DNA from 4 places in the Priestia sp. Y58 genome. Region 1 is predicted to be linked to each of the others. Evidence: riboswitches for the same ligand, from Rfam matches in the RefSeq annotation. Region 1 holds a riboswitch; each other region holds the start of a gene.
The links. Region 1 has a riboswitch for S-adenosylmethionine ahead of MMB68_RS18385 (methionine ABC transporter ATP-binding protein). Riboswitches for the same ligand answer to the same signal wherever they lie in the genome.
Positions count from the first base shown of each region.

Region 2: it holds a riboswitch for S-adenosylmethionine, as region 1 does, so the genes downstream of both, MMB68_RS14735 (bifunctional homocysteine S-methyltransferase/methylenetetrahydrofolate reductase) here and MMB68_RS18385 (methionine ABC transporter ATP-binding protein) in region 1, are expected to answer to the same signal.
Region 3: it holds a riboswitch for S-adenosylmethionine, as region 1 does, so the genes downstream of both, metK (methionine adenosyltransferase) here and MMB68_RS18385 (methionine ABC transporter ATP-binding protein) in region 1, are expected to answer to the same signal.
Region 4: it holds a riboswitch for S-adenosylmethionine, as region 1 does, so the genes downstream of both, mtnK (S-methyl-5-thioribose kinase) here and MMB68_RS18385 (methionine ABC transporter ATP-binding protein) in region 1, are expected to answer to the same signal.

Region 1 is NZ_JAKWFL010000006.1:64,749-67,874, reverse strand. It holds gene gcvH (glycine cleavage system protein GcvH) at 3-386, shown strand; gene MMB68_RS18400 (YusG family protein) at 466-711, shown strand; gene MMB68_RS18395 (toprim domain-containing protein) at 893-1,243, shown strand; gene MMB68_RS18390 (thioredoxin family protein) at 1,258-1,557, shown strand; SAM riboswitch class I at 1,738-1,845, shown strand; gene MMB68_RS18385 (methionine ABC transporter ATP-binding protein) at 1,977-3,002, shown strand; gene MMB68_RS18380 (methionine ABC transporter permease) at 2,995-3,126, shown strand, end outside.
Region 2 is NZ_JAKWFL010000004.1:286,752-289,877, forward strand. It holds gene MMB68_RS14735 (bifunctional homocysteine S-methyltransferase/methylenetetrahydrofolate reductase) at 1-1,554, opposite strand, end outside; SAM riboswitch class I at 1,662-1,768, opposite strand; gene MMB68_RS14740 (YkvI family membrane protein) at 2,113-3,126, shown strand, end outside.
Region 3 is NZ_JAKWFL010000001.1:1,066,827-1,069,952, reverse strand. It holds gene pckA (phosphoenolpyruvate carboxykinase (ATP)) at 1-779, opposite strand, end outside; SAM riboswitch class I at 1,154-1,271, shown strand; gene metK (methionine adenosyltransferase) at 1,404-2,606, shown strand; gene MMB68_RS05575 (glycosyltransferase family 4 protein) at 2,638-3,126, opposite strand, start outside.
Region 4 is NZ_JAKWFL010000004.1:240,526-243,651, forward strand. It holds gene mtnK (S-methyl-5-thioribose kinase) at 6-1,178, opposite strand; SAM riboswitch class I at 1,314-1,464, opposite strand; gene MMB68_RS14505 (carbon-nitrogen family hydrolase) at 1,556-2,338, opposite strand; gene MMB68_RS14510 (pyridoxal phosphate-dependent aminotransferase) at 2,450-3,126, shown strand, end outside.

The DNA of each region.
Region 1 (3,126 bases):
AGATGAGTACACCAAAAGATTTGCGTTATTCTGAAGAGCATGAATGGGTAAAAACAGAAGGAGACGTTGTCCGCGTAGGTATTACACATTTCGCTCAAGCTGAGCTTGGAGACATCGTATTCGTTGAACTGCCAGAAGTAGGAGCAACAGTAGAAGCTGACGAGCCGTTTGGCAGCGTTGAATCAGTAAAAACAGTTTCTGAGCTTTATGCACCAATTAGCGGTGAAGTTGTAGCAGTAAACGACAACTTAAGCGATAGCCCTGAGCTTGTTAATGAATCTCCATACGAAGAAGCATGGATGATTACAATCAAACCATCCGATGCTTCTCAAGTAGACAAGCTAATGACAGCAGAGCAATACGAAGAAATGACAAACGAAGGATAATATTCCTCCATAAATTGTCTTTATGAAAAGTTTTTGACTGGACACTCTATTAGTAAACAAGCTAAAGGAGTGTCTTTTTATGTTTGAAAAACAAAAAATGGACGTTACAGATCGCGTTACAGCTAAATTTCATGACGGCGGTATGAAATTATATGTTGATAAGCAGCCAATTGGTGAAGTTAGTTACGGAACAAGCGGCAATGAATACCGTTTTGAAGAAGGATATTCGCAAGAAAATAATAAGTTCTATCAATACGCGGACGTACAAAAACAAGGTGAAACGCAAAAATATACAGACTGCGACGAAGAAGCAGGATGGTGCTAAACAGTGGCAACTGCCGCTGTTTTTCTTGTTTTATGGAAACAATATGGCCTAAACTGCCTTTTAAAAGAGTTCTTTCTTGCAAATTTCTTTTAAAAAACAGGTGAACTGTGATACATTAACGAATATTGTATAGCATAAAGAAATGATGTTACTATACAACTGACGATTATGGGTGATGAAAATGGGGCTAATTGAAATTGAAAAAGTAATTATTGTCGAAGGAAAATCAGATAAAAAGCGTATTCAAGATATCATTCGAGAACCAATTGAAATTATCTGTACAAACGGTACGATTAGTTTATCAAAGCTGGATGAAATTATTGACTGTACGTTTAACAAAGAGGTATACATACTCGTTGACTCTGATGATTCAGGGAATAAGCTGAGAAAACAATTTAAACGAGAGCTTCCGGAAGCAGAGCATCTATATATTGATAAAATGTACCGAGAGGTTGCTGCCGCCCCTAGACATCACATAGCAACAGTATTACTGAGTGCCAATATCGATGTTAATGCAGAATTTTTAACATAAAAGGAATGAGCAACATGCAAGAATGGAGTGAAAAACAGCTTGACGATCAGTTAAAAGAAGGACAAAGAGCGTTTATCTTTTTCCATACCCCTTTTTGCGGGACATGTCAGCTGGCAAAAAAAATGTTAACCGTAGCAGAAGCGATGCTGCCCGGTGTGACCATCGGAATGAGCAATTTAAATTATATGCCTTCAAAAGCAGAAGCATTTTCAATTGAAAGTGTACCTTGTTTGATTGAAGTGAAAAATGGCGAAATGGTAAAAAAACTCTATGCCTTTCATTCCATCGAGCACGTACTTGAAGAGCTTCGATAATCAAACGTTTGTTTAAAATGAAGAAATGGAACGAGAGCAAACCGTTGGGGCTGTTGAAATCTTGGGATATTATCCCAAGAACAAAATCTGTTGACAGCCTATCTGACACATGCTAAAATCACACTCATGAATGTTCATAAATGAATGAATATTTCCTAAAAACAAAATAATTGTTGCGAACTCTTATCAAGAGAGGTGGAGGGACTGAGCCCTGTGAAACCCGGCAACCGTCAGACTAACTGAAATGGTGCCAATTCCTGCAAAGCTATGCGCTTTGAAAGATGAGAGAAAGGATTAAATATCGAGCCTTTCTGTCATGCGCAGAGAGGCTTTTTTAATGGGGAAAATTGTTTTACGGCTTTTTTATCCTATAGGGCAACCTAACATAATTAAGTTTTTACTAAAGAAGGTGAAGAAATATGATTACATTAACAGGCGTTACAAAAATTTATCAGGCTAAAAGCGGTCAAGTAACAGCTGTTGATAATGTGAATCTAACCGTTAACCAAGGCGAAATTTACGGAATCATTGGTTACAGCGGAGCGGGGAAAAGTTCTTTAATTCGCTTGCTAAACGGGTTAGAAACACCAACGACAGGAACGGTCGAAGTAGCAGGTAATGATATTGGAAAAATTAAAGGCGGAAAACTCAGAAAAGCTAGACAAGAAATTAGTATGGTATTTCAGCACTTTAATATCTTGTGGTCGCGTACGGTGCGAGAAAATATTGCCTTTCCGTTAGAAATAGCAGGGATCTCAAAAGAAAAAAGAATGAAACGAGTAGACGAGCTTATCAAGCTAGTCGGGCTTGAAGGGCGTGAAAATGCTTATCCATCCCAGCTTAGCGGTGGACAGAAGCAGCGTGTTGGTATTGCTCGAGCGCTAGCCAATAACCCAAAAGTATTGCTGTGTGATGAAGCAACATCAGCGCTTGATCCTCAAACGACAGATTCCATTTTAGATCTGTTAGTAGATATTAATGAGAAGCTAGGGTTAACCATTGTACTCATTACTCATGAAATGCACGTTATTCGTAAAATTTGTCATCGAGTAGCCGTTATGGAAAATGGGGCAGTGGTAGAAGAAGGACAGGTGTTAGAAGTATTCAGAAAACCTAAGCAGCCGATTACAAAGCGATTCGTTCAACAAATTTCTGAACCAGAAGAAACGTTTGAAACAATTGAACAAGTAAAAGAGCTGTATCCAAGCGGGCAAATTATTCAGCTGACGTTTGTTGGCGGAAAAGCAGAGCAACCGCTCATTACAACGATTTTAAAACAGTTTGATGTAACGATTAATATTTTGCAAGGAAAGATTTCGCATACACAAACAGGTTCATACGGAACGTTGTTCGTTCATTTAGACGGAGAATTAACAGAAGTTGAAAAAGTCATTGCATACATTCATGAGCAGCAGGTAGAAGTGGAGGTAATGACAAATGCTTGAGAAACTATTTCCAAACGTTATTTTAGATGATTTTATTCAAGCGACAAATGAAACACTATATATGACGGCTATTTCAGTTATAGCCACGTTTGTTCTAGGTATTTTATTGGGCTTGCTTTTATTT
Region 2 (3,126 bases), on a different contig from region 1:
GATGTATACCGGCGTTGTTAAATGTTTGGTTGCTTCATATACCTCTTCAATTTGCTTAGTTGAATAGAGAGGCTGAGTAATGAAATAGTGAGCCCCGCAGTCGATTTTCTTTTCCAAACGCTGAACGGCTCGGTCTAAGTGACGCACGTTTGGGTTAAAGGCAGCTGCAATGGAAAAATTGGTTTTTTGACCAAGCGGTTTGCCGGAATAAGATAGTCCTTCATTAAACTGAGCGATTAAACTAATCAAGTCAAATGAAGATAAATCGTAGACTGAAGTGGCGCCAGGGAAATCGCCAACTTTTGACGGATCACCAGTAATTGCAAGTACTTGATTCATTCCTAGCGTATGAAGTCCCATTAAATGAGATTGAAGTCCAATTAAATTTCGATCGCGACAGGTAATATGAATAAGCGGTCGTGCTTTTGTTTCTTGCTGCATCAGTGTTGCCATTGCCAAGTTGCTGATGCGAGGTGAGGCAAGAGAATTATCAGCTAATGTAATAGCATCTACGCCGACTTTATCAAGTGCTTTTGCGCCTTCTAAAAATTTCGTCGGACCAAGCTGTTTAGGCGGATCTAGCTCGACGATAACCGAGCGGCGCTTCTTCACAATTTCATGCATATGAGGTTTATCCTGCTGCTCACGCTCTTGAACCGTAACGGCAGGTCTCATTTTAACGACTTTACTTGTAATCGGAGGTAGGTCTTTTAAGGCAGATGACATTGCGCGTACGTGGGCTGGTGTTGTACCGCAGCATCCTCCAATTAAGCGAACCCCTTGTTCGCGGAATAAACGTGCGCTTTCTACAAAGTAGTCTTCATTCGTTTCATATTCGAGCTTTCCTTCCACATATGCCGGAAGGCTGGCATTAGGGTAAGCAGATAAGAAAGCACGATCAGGAAGCGGTACTTCTTCAAGAGACTGAATCATATGATAAGGACCTAAACGGCAGTTTAGCCCGACAACATCTGCTCCCAACGCTTCTAGTTCTTTTAATGCATCTGCTAAAGGACGCCCATCTTGCAGTACGCCAATATCATGCAGGGAAACGTGGGTAATAATAGGCTTATCCGTTTCTTTTCTTGCCAGTGTAAGAACGGTCTTTAATTCTTCGAAATCATAGTATGTTTCAAATAAAAGGCCATCCACGCCTTCATTTAAAAGCCAAAACATTTGTTCACGAATGCTTCGCTTAACTTCTTCTAAACTAATAGCGTTTTTTTGGAAAGAACGAATTCCGCCGAGTGTACCAACCACGTAAGCCTGATCTTTTGCAGCTTGTTTCGCTAATTTTACACCAGCAACATTGATGTCTTTGACTGAATCTTCTAATCCATAACGGGCAAGTTTTTGATAATTAGCAGCGTACGTATTTGTTTGAATAACGTTTGCACCAGCTTCTACATAGGCTCTGTGAATACGAGAAACCTCTTCTGGTTTGGTGATGTTTAGTTCTTCAAAACAGCTGTCAATACCGTGTGAGTAAAGGAGGGTACCAGTGGCACCATCCCCAATTAAAATTTTAGACTTTAAATCTTCAAGTAACCCCATGTCAAAACCTCCTTAAATTGTTCCGCTTCTATTTCACGAGTGATTCGTTTTATGCAATATGCCGATAAAATAGAAAAAGTCTTCTTAAGAAGAAGACTTTTTTCGCCTTCTTATCTTCCAAGCAATAAATTGCTTGCTGGATTTAGCACCATGTCTCTAACGACTGGTTGCTGAGGTTTCAAAGGGCCAGTCCCTCCACCTCTCATGATAAGAATCAATTGTATATAATTGAAACATATTTTTTTAAATAGAAAGAATACTTATTTAATAATTTATCTGATTTTTAGAAATTATACAACAGTAAATTATGAATTTCCAGCAAATATTGAGGAAAATTTAAAAGGTAAAGGGAAAATATCCGTATATTTTGTTTGAAAATGACTGTTATGTTAGGGGTTAAGGAGTTTTTTTTAAGAAATACAAAAAGAAAATGAAAAATAAAAAATAAACGAAAAGGCACAAGCGCTGGGATATGTGTCGATTTATACGTAAAAAGGCTCGTCTTTTTTTAACCGTTTCTACATATAGTGAACTATGAAGGGTAGAAGGGTGATGGGCATGAAAAGGTGGAAACTCACGCTGCAGGTTGCTGCTACGTATGTAGGAACCGTTGTAGGAGCCGGTTTTGCAACAGGGAAGGAAATCGTTCAATTTTTTACACAGTACGGAGAACTTGGAATGGTCGGAATTTTGGTCAGCGGCTTGTTTTTTATTTGGCTAGGTTCAAAAATGATGCTGCTTTCGCACGCAATTGGGGCTTCTTCTTATCAGCAGCTTAATACATATTTATTTGGTGATGTGCTTGGAAAAGTGGTAAACGGTGTAATGATTGTCATTTTATTTGGAGTAACTTCAGTCATGCTAGCGAGTACGGGGGCAATAGGAAAAGAACAGTTTGGGCTGTGGCCTCCTGTTGGGATGATTTTTACAATTGTTTTAACTTATATATTTATCGCAAGAGGAATTAACGGTATTTTAATGGTTAATTCTCTTGTTGTGCCGATGATGCTTTCATTTGCTTTTATCATCTTTGTGCCAAATATCAGCTATTTCTCACTGATTCAAACGAAGCCGGATTTAACGCTCGTCACGCAGTGGAAGTGGGCGGTTAGTCCCTTTTTATATATTTCCCTAAATCTAGCTTTGGCTCAGGCCGTTTTAGTTCCATTAGGAAGCTCCGTGAAAGATAGGAGCGTGATTAAAAAAGGGGCCGTAATAGGAGGATGTGTACTTACGTTTATGCTTGTTTCTACTCATCTTGCCCTTTCCAATTTGCCTTATTCATTTCAACTTGATATTCCTATGAGTGCCGTTGTTAAAAATATCTCAGCGTGGGTGAATGTTTTATTTACGGTAGTTGTGTTAGGCGAGATTTTTACTACATTGATTGGAAATGTATTTGGAATCGCTAAGCAGCTTCAGTCATTTCTTCCCCTGAATGATAAGCAAGCTTTTGCGTTTATTATCTTGGCATGCTTTATTATTGGGCAATTTGGATATGCACAGCTTCTTGAGTTTTTGTATCCGATATTTGGCTATATTGGACTAGCTTTTGTATGGATGCTATGTATT
Region 3 (3,126 bases), on a different contig from region 1:
GACCAACCGTGCTCGTCATCTCCGATTAAACGACGGTTTGCATCAGCAGAAAGCGTTGTTTTACCCGTTCCAGATAAACCAAAGAATAATGCAACGTCACCTTCTTCTCCTACGTTAGCAGAACAGTGCATGGATAGAATATTGTTTTGAGGAAGCAAGAAGTTCATCACTGAGAAAATAGATTTTTTCATTTCACCAGCGTATTCAGTTCCTCCAATTAGCACAATACGTCGCTCTAACGAAAGAATAATGAAGGTTTCAGAATTTGTCCCGTCTGTTTCAGGATCAGCTTTGAACGTTGGAGCTGCTACAATTGTAAACGGCTTCACATCATCATTTGTTTTTTGTTCGGCTGAAGGGCGAATGAATAACTGCTGAGCGAATAGGTTGTGCCATGCAAATTCATTAACTACTTGAATTGGTAACTGATACTTTTTATCAGCTCCAGCATATCCATTAAAAACAAAAAGTTCATCCTGCTTCTTTAAGTGGGTTAAGACTTTTTTGTATAGCGCATCGAATCGCTGAGCAGAAATTGGCTGATTGACAGGTCCCCATTCAACCGTTTTTGAAGACACAGCATCGCTTACAATAAATTTATCTAAAGGAGAGCGACCTGTATATTTCCCAGTTTCGACTGACACAGCACCTGTAGAAGTCAGCGTTCCTTCGCGTCGAGCTAGAATTTTTTCAACAAGTTGTGGAACAGATAATTGGTGTTTTGTTGTTTTTAATTGAAGCAAACCATTTAATTCGATAGACATATCAACAGTACTCATGTGCACTACCTTCCTTTTTTAGCTATTATTTATTCATTAATGTTTGAAATTTATAATTAGTATAACACATTTATTTAATTATTCTATACTATTTAACTAAAAATGTTTGTGTATTATAAAAAAATGTACGTTATACCTATTTTAGACACATGTATATGTGCTAGAAGCGAAAAAAGTGAAGCTATTTTAAGTGAAAGCCTCATTTTGATCTGTCTTATTAACCAAACTTAGTAATAATTCTTAATAAGATGTACTATTTCAGAATTTGAGTATGTTACATTAAAACCGATTCAAACATAAAGAGATGATTTCCATTTGAATGTTGTTGACAGTGAAGCGCTTTTTCATGTATTATATGTCCTTGAACGGATACTCTCTTATCCCGAGCTGGTGGAGGGACAGGCCCTATGAAACCCAGCAACCATCGTCATTTTTTTGTGTAGACGATAAGGTGCTAACCTGATGCAAGGGCACAACCTTGATCGATAAGAGTGAAAGGCTTATGTAGAATTTGATACCTTTCCTCGATACAAGGAAAGGTTTTTTTATATTTTTTAACGTGTAATGAAAATAAGGGAATGAGTACCGTATCACAATGTATCGTATTTATAAGGAGGAAAACTGATGTCAACACAACGTCGTCTGTTCACGTCAGAATCTGTTACAGAGGGACATCCCGATAAAATTTGTGACCAAATTTCTGACTCAATTCTTGATGCTATCCTAGCAAAGGATCCAAATGCTCGTGTTGCTTGTGAAACAAGCGTAACAACTGGTTTAGTTTTAGTAAGTGGTGAAATTACAACTTCTACTTACGTGGATATTCCTAAAACAGTTCGTGAAACAATTAAAGGAATTGGCTATACTCGTGCAAAATACGGATTTGATGCTGAAACTTGTGCAGTATTAACATCTATCGACGAGCAGTCAGCTGATATCGCTGCTGGTGTAGACCAGGCGTTAGAAGCACGTGAAGGTCAAATGTCAGATGAAGAAATCGAAGCAATCGGAGCTGGAGACCAAGGGTTAATGTTTGGTTATGCATGTAACGAAACAAAAGAATTAATGCCTCTTCCAATTTCATTAGCTCATAAACTTGCTCGCCGTCTAACAGAAGTACGTAAAGAAGAAATTCTTCCTTACCTTCGCCCGGATGGTAAAACACAAGTAACAGTTGAATATGATGAAAACAACAAACCTGTTCGCATCGATACAATTGTTATTTCAACTCAGCATCACCCAGAAGTAACGTTAGAGCAAATTCAACGTAACTTAAAAGAATATGTTATTAATCCAGTTGTTCCCAACGAGTTAATTGATGAAAATACAAAGTATTTCATTAACCCAACAGGACGTTTCGTAATCGGCGGTCCTCAAGGAGATGCTGGTTTAACTGGTCGTAAAATTATCGTTGATACTTACGGCGGATATGCTCGTCACGGCGGCGGTGCATTCTCTGGTAAGGACGCAACAAAAGTAGACCGTTCAGCAGCTTATGCAGCTCGTTATGTTGCGAAAAACATTGTAGCAGCTGATCTTGCTGATAAATGTGAAGTACAACTAGCATATGCAATTGGTGTTGCACAGCCAGTATCTATTTCAATTGATACATTCGGTACAGGAAAAGTTTCTGAAGAAGTACTAGTAGACGTAGTACGCAAAAACTTTGATCTACGTCCAGCAGGCATCATTAAAATGCTTGATTTACGTCGCCCAATTTATAAGCAAACAGCAGCTTACGGCCACTTTGGTCGTACGGATGTGGAGCTTCCTTGGGAGTTCACAGACAAAGCGGAAGCATTAAAAACTCAAGCTTTAGCTAAATAATAAAAAAATCTCCGTGAAAACGGAGATTTTTTTATGCCCATTGAATACCTGCAGCAGATTTTTCTACGACACCTTCATATTCTGAAAGCAAATGCTGAAAAATGGCGTCCCATGATTGAGTAAGAGCATATTGTCTCGCTGCATGCCCAAAGTGAAGCCGCTGATGCAAATCATCGAGTAAATCTGTAATAGCCGAACTGAATTCTTCTAAGGAGTGAGGTTTGCAAAGGTAGCCGTTTCGCCCGTGCTGAACCATCTGTTTAACTCCTCCTGCATTTGCTGCCACTACAGGAGTTCCAGAAGCAAGAGACTCCAGCACAACATTTCCGAAGGTTTCTGTTTCTGAAGGAAAAACAAACAAATCAGATGATGAATAGATATGAGCAAGTTGCTTACCTTCAAGGAAGCCTGTAAATGTCATATGCTCAGATGCTTGCTGCTGCATTTGTTCTTTTAAAGGGCCGTCTCCCACAATAACCCAGTGAATTTGATGGCGGATATGATCGGGCAGAGATCGTGC
Region 4 (3,126 bases), on a different contig from region 1:
ATTCGTTATCGAAGTAAATGTTCAAATTCATTTGGTGAAACGTCTTGTTGGTGCAGAAGCAAATAGCGTCCAATTTTTAACGCAGTACGTTTAGCGTTAATTTTTCTTTCCTCTGAAGAAATTTCGTCTAAGTCTGCGACGTGAGCTAAGCCAATTGTACGTCGAATGATTTCACATCCTGCATATCCAACAGCATCTTGCCACGTTTGCGTTAAAATTTCATGTAATAAGCGCTCATCTTTAGCGAAAGGTTCAGTGTTTTCAGAATGCCAAAGCGCAGTAAAGGTATCTTTAAATACGTTCCATGTGTTCGTAATGTGTTCAAATAATGGTTCGCGATTTGTTTCTCGAGAAAGAGCATTTAAAAATAAATTCGCAACAAATTGTCCTAAATCGAATCCAAACGGACCGTAAAAAGCAAACTCTGGATCAATCACTTTTGTTTCTTGACTGCTAGCAAAGATGCTGCCTGTATGTAAATCACCGTGGATTAGCGTTTGCGCATTTGTTAAAAATTTATATTTTAATTTTGCTGCTTGTAGCTTTACATCACTATCATTCCATAATTCTTCTACATCAGGACGCAGCGCTTTTTCGAATTCATTTGTATCAATATCAAAAAAAGGATCTGTAAAAACTAAATCTTCCGTAATATTGCATAAGTCCGGGTTGCTGTACTTAACAATTTCTTCTTTTTTATCCTGAGGCTTTAAGGCGAAATCAGACGTTTTGAACGCAATATGTCCTAAAAAAGAACCGATATGCTGTGAGAGCAGAGGATAACTTTCACCTTGAATAAGTCCGGCGCGAGAAATCGTTAAATGAGACAGATCTTCCATGACCGTAACAGCAAGCGTTTCATCGTGGTAATAAACAGCGGGCACAAGTTCTGGCGTAAATGCACCAAATTGCTTGAGCGCATTGCTTTCAATTGTGGCACGGTTCAATGATAGAGGCCAGCTTTCGCCTACAACTTTTGCATAGGGAAGTGCTTGTTTGACGATAATGGATTTATTCGTTTGATCATTTATGATGTGAAAGACGAGATTTAAGTTGCCGTCACCAATTTCACGGGCAGTCAGCGCTTCTGTGGCATCAAAAAGACCTAGCTTTTTCACAAGTTTGATTGCTGAAATTTCTGTTAAAGGCTGATACTTCTCTGTTTTTGTTGTTGACATCGGAATCCCTCCATAGTTTATTAAACTGATTTGTTTACTAAGTTAATAGGTTTAAGAATATATGGAGGCTTTTATAATTTTAGAAAATATAAAAGCCTCTTTCGTTGGAAAGAGGCTTGATTGTAGTGTTCAAACCTCTTATCTGCCAGAAAGAATTACTTTCTGTTGGAATTAGCACCGTGCCTTTGTAAAACATGTTTTACGGGTGTGATCCATCTTAGGATGGAATGACGGTCGGTTGCTGGGCTTCACAGGGCCAAATCCCTCAGCCAACTCTTGATAAGAGTACGATTACTTATTCAATTTTGATTTGTTTGAATATTTTATGATATCTGGTGAAAATCGTATCATGCAAAAAAACGGCTGTCAATACATAATTAATAAAATTCTGTGCGGCGATCTGTAAAGACAGGAATTTGTTTGCGAATTTCTTTTACAAGTTCCAGGTTAACGTCAGCACTTAAAAGTTCTTCGCTATCGCCAGCTTCAGCGATTATTTCTCCCCACGGATCGATGACTAAGGAATGTCCGGCAAATGTGTTATTAGGATCTTGGCCTACACGATTACACGCGATTACATAGCATTGATTTTCGATTGCACGGCTAATGAGAAGTGCTTTCCAGTGGGCAAGTCTTGGAGCCGGCCACTGAGCGACAACAAACAAGACTTCTGCTCCGCTGCTAGTATGAACCCGAATCCATTCTGGAAAACGAATATCGTAACAAATAACTCCTGCGCATAGTGACTGTTCAAGTGTAAAAAGATTTTTTGCCGTTCCTGCTTCTAGATAGAGGTGCTCATCCATTAATTTAAACAAGTGCAGTTTACTGTATTGTGATACTTCACGACCTTTTCGGTCAAAAATATACATCGTATTCGTGACGCCTTGCTCTGTTTTTTTCGCGATCGAGCCTGCCACAATATTTACTTCGTTCGTTTTAGCAAACTGAGAGATTAATTGCTTGGCCTGCTGTCCTTCATCATCTGCAATTTCGTCTAGCCGCGTCAAATCATAAGCTGTATCCCATAGCTCAGGAAGCACCAGGATATCAGGGTTTTCTTTCAGAGCTTCTGTCATTTTTTGTTGAATATATTTTCGGTTTTTAGTTGGGTTTCCAAACGCAATATCAAGCTGCAAACACGTAATTTTTACACTCACTTTATCATCCGTCCTTTTTTAGTAGTTGAAAAAAATGACTTTACAAGTTGAGTATTACAATATATTATTTGTGACTAGAATTTCAAGAATTTTTTGAGAAGGTGTGCGATGATGAAACAATTTGAGCAATCGGAACTATTAAAAAGTTTACCAAAACAATTTTTTGCATCACTTGTAGGCAAGGTAGGAAAAGTAATGGCCCAAGGGCACGACGTTATTAACTTAGGGCAGGGAAATCCTGATCAGCCTACTCCTTCACATATTGTAGAAACACTGCAAAAAGCAAGCGCTAATCCTATACATCATAAATATTCTCCATTTCGGGGGCATCAGTTTTTGAAAGAGGCCGTTGCGACTTTTTATAAGCGAGAATACGGGGTTGATGTGGATCCCGAAAAAGAAGTAGCTATTTTGTTTGGCGGGAAGGGTGGACTTGTTGAAATCCCGCAGTGCTTATTAAACCCTGGAGATACGGTGCTGGTTCCGGATCCTGGATATCCTGATTACTGGTCTGGAGTAGAGCTTGCAAAAGCCAAGATGGAAGTGATGCCGCTCACGGCTAAAAATCATTTTCTACCCGTATACGAAGAGATAAGTGAACGTGCTAAAGAACAGGCAAAGCTCATGTTTTTAAACTATCCCAATAATCCTACTGGTGCAGTGGCAACGGCAGAATTTTTTGAAGACACCGTGGCGTTTGCTGCCAAGCACGATATTTGTGTGGTACACGACTTTGCCTACGGAGCAATTGGATTTGATGGTAAAAAGCCAATCAGCTTTTTACAGAC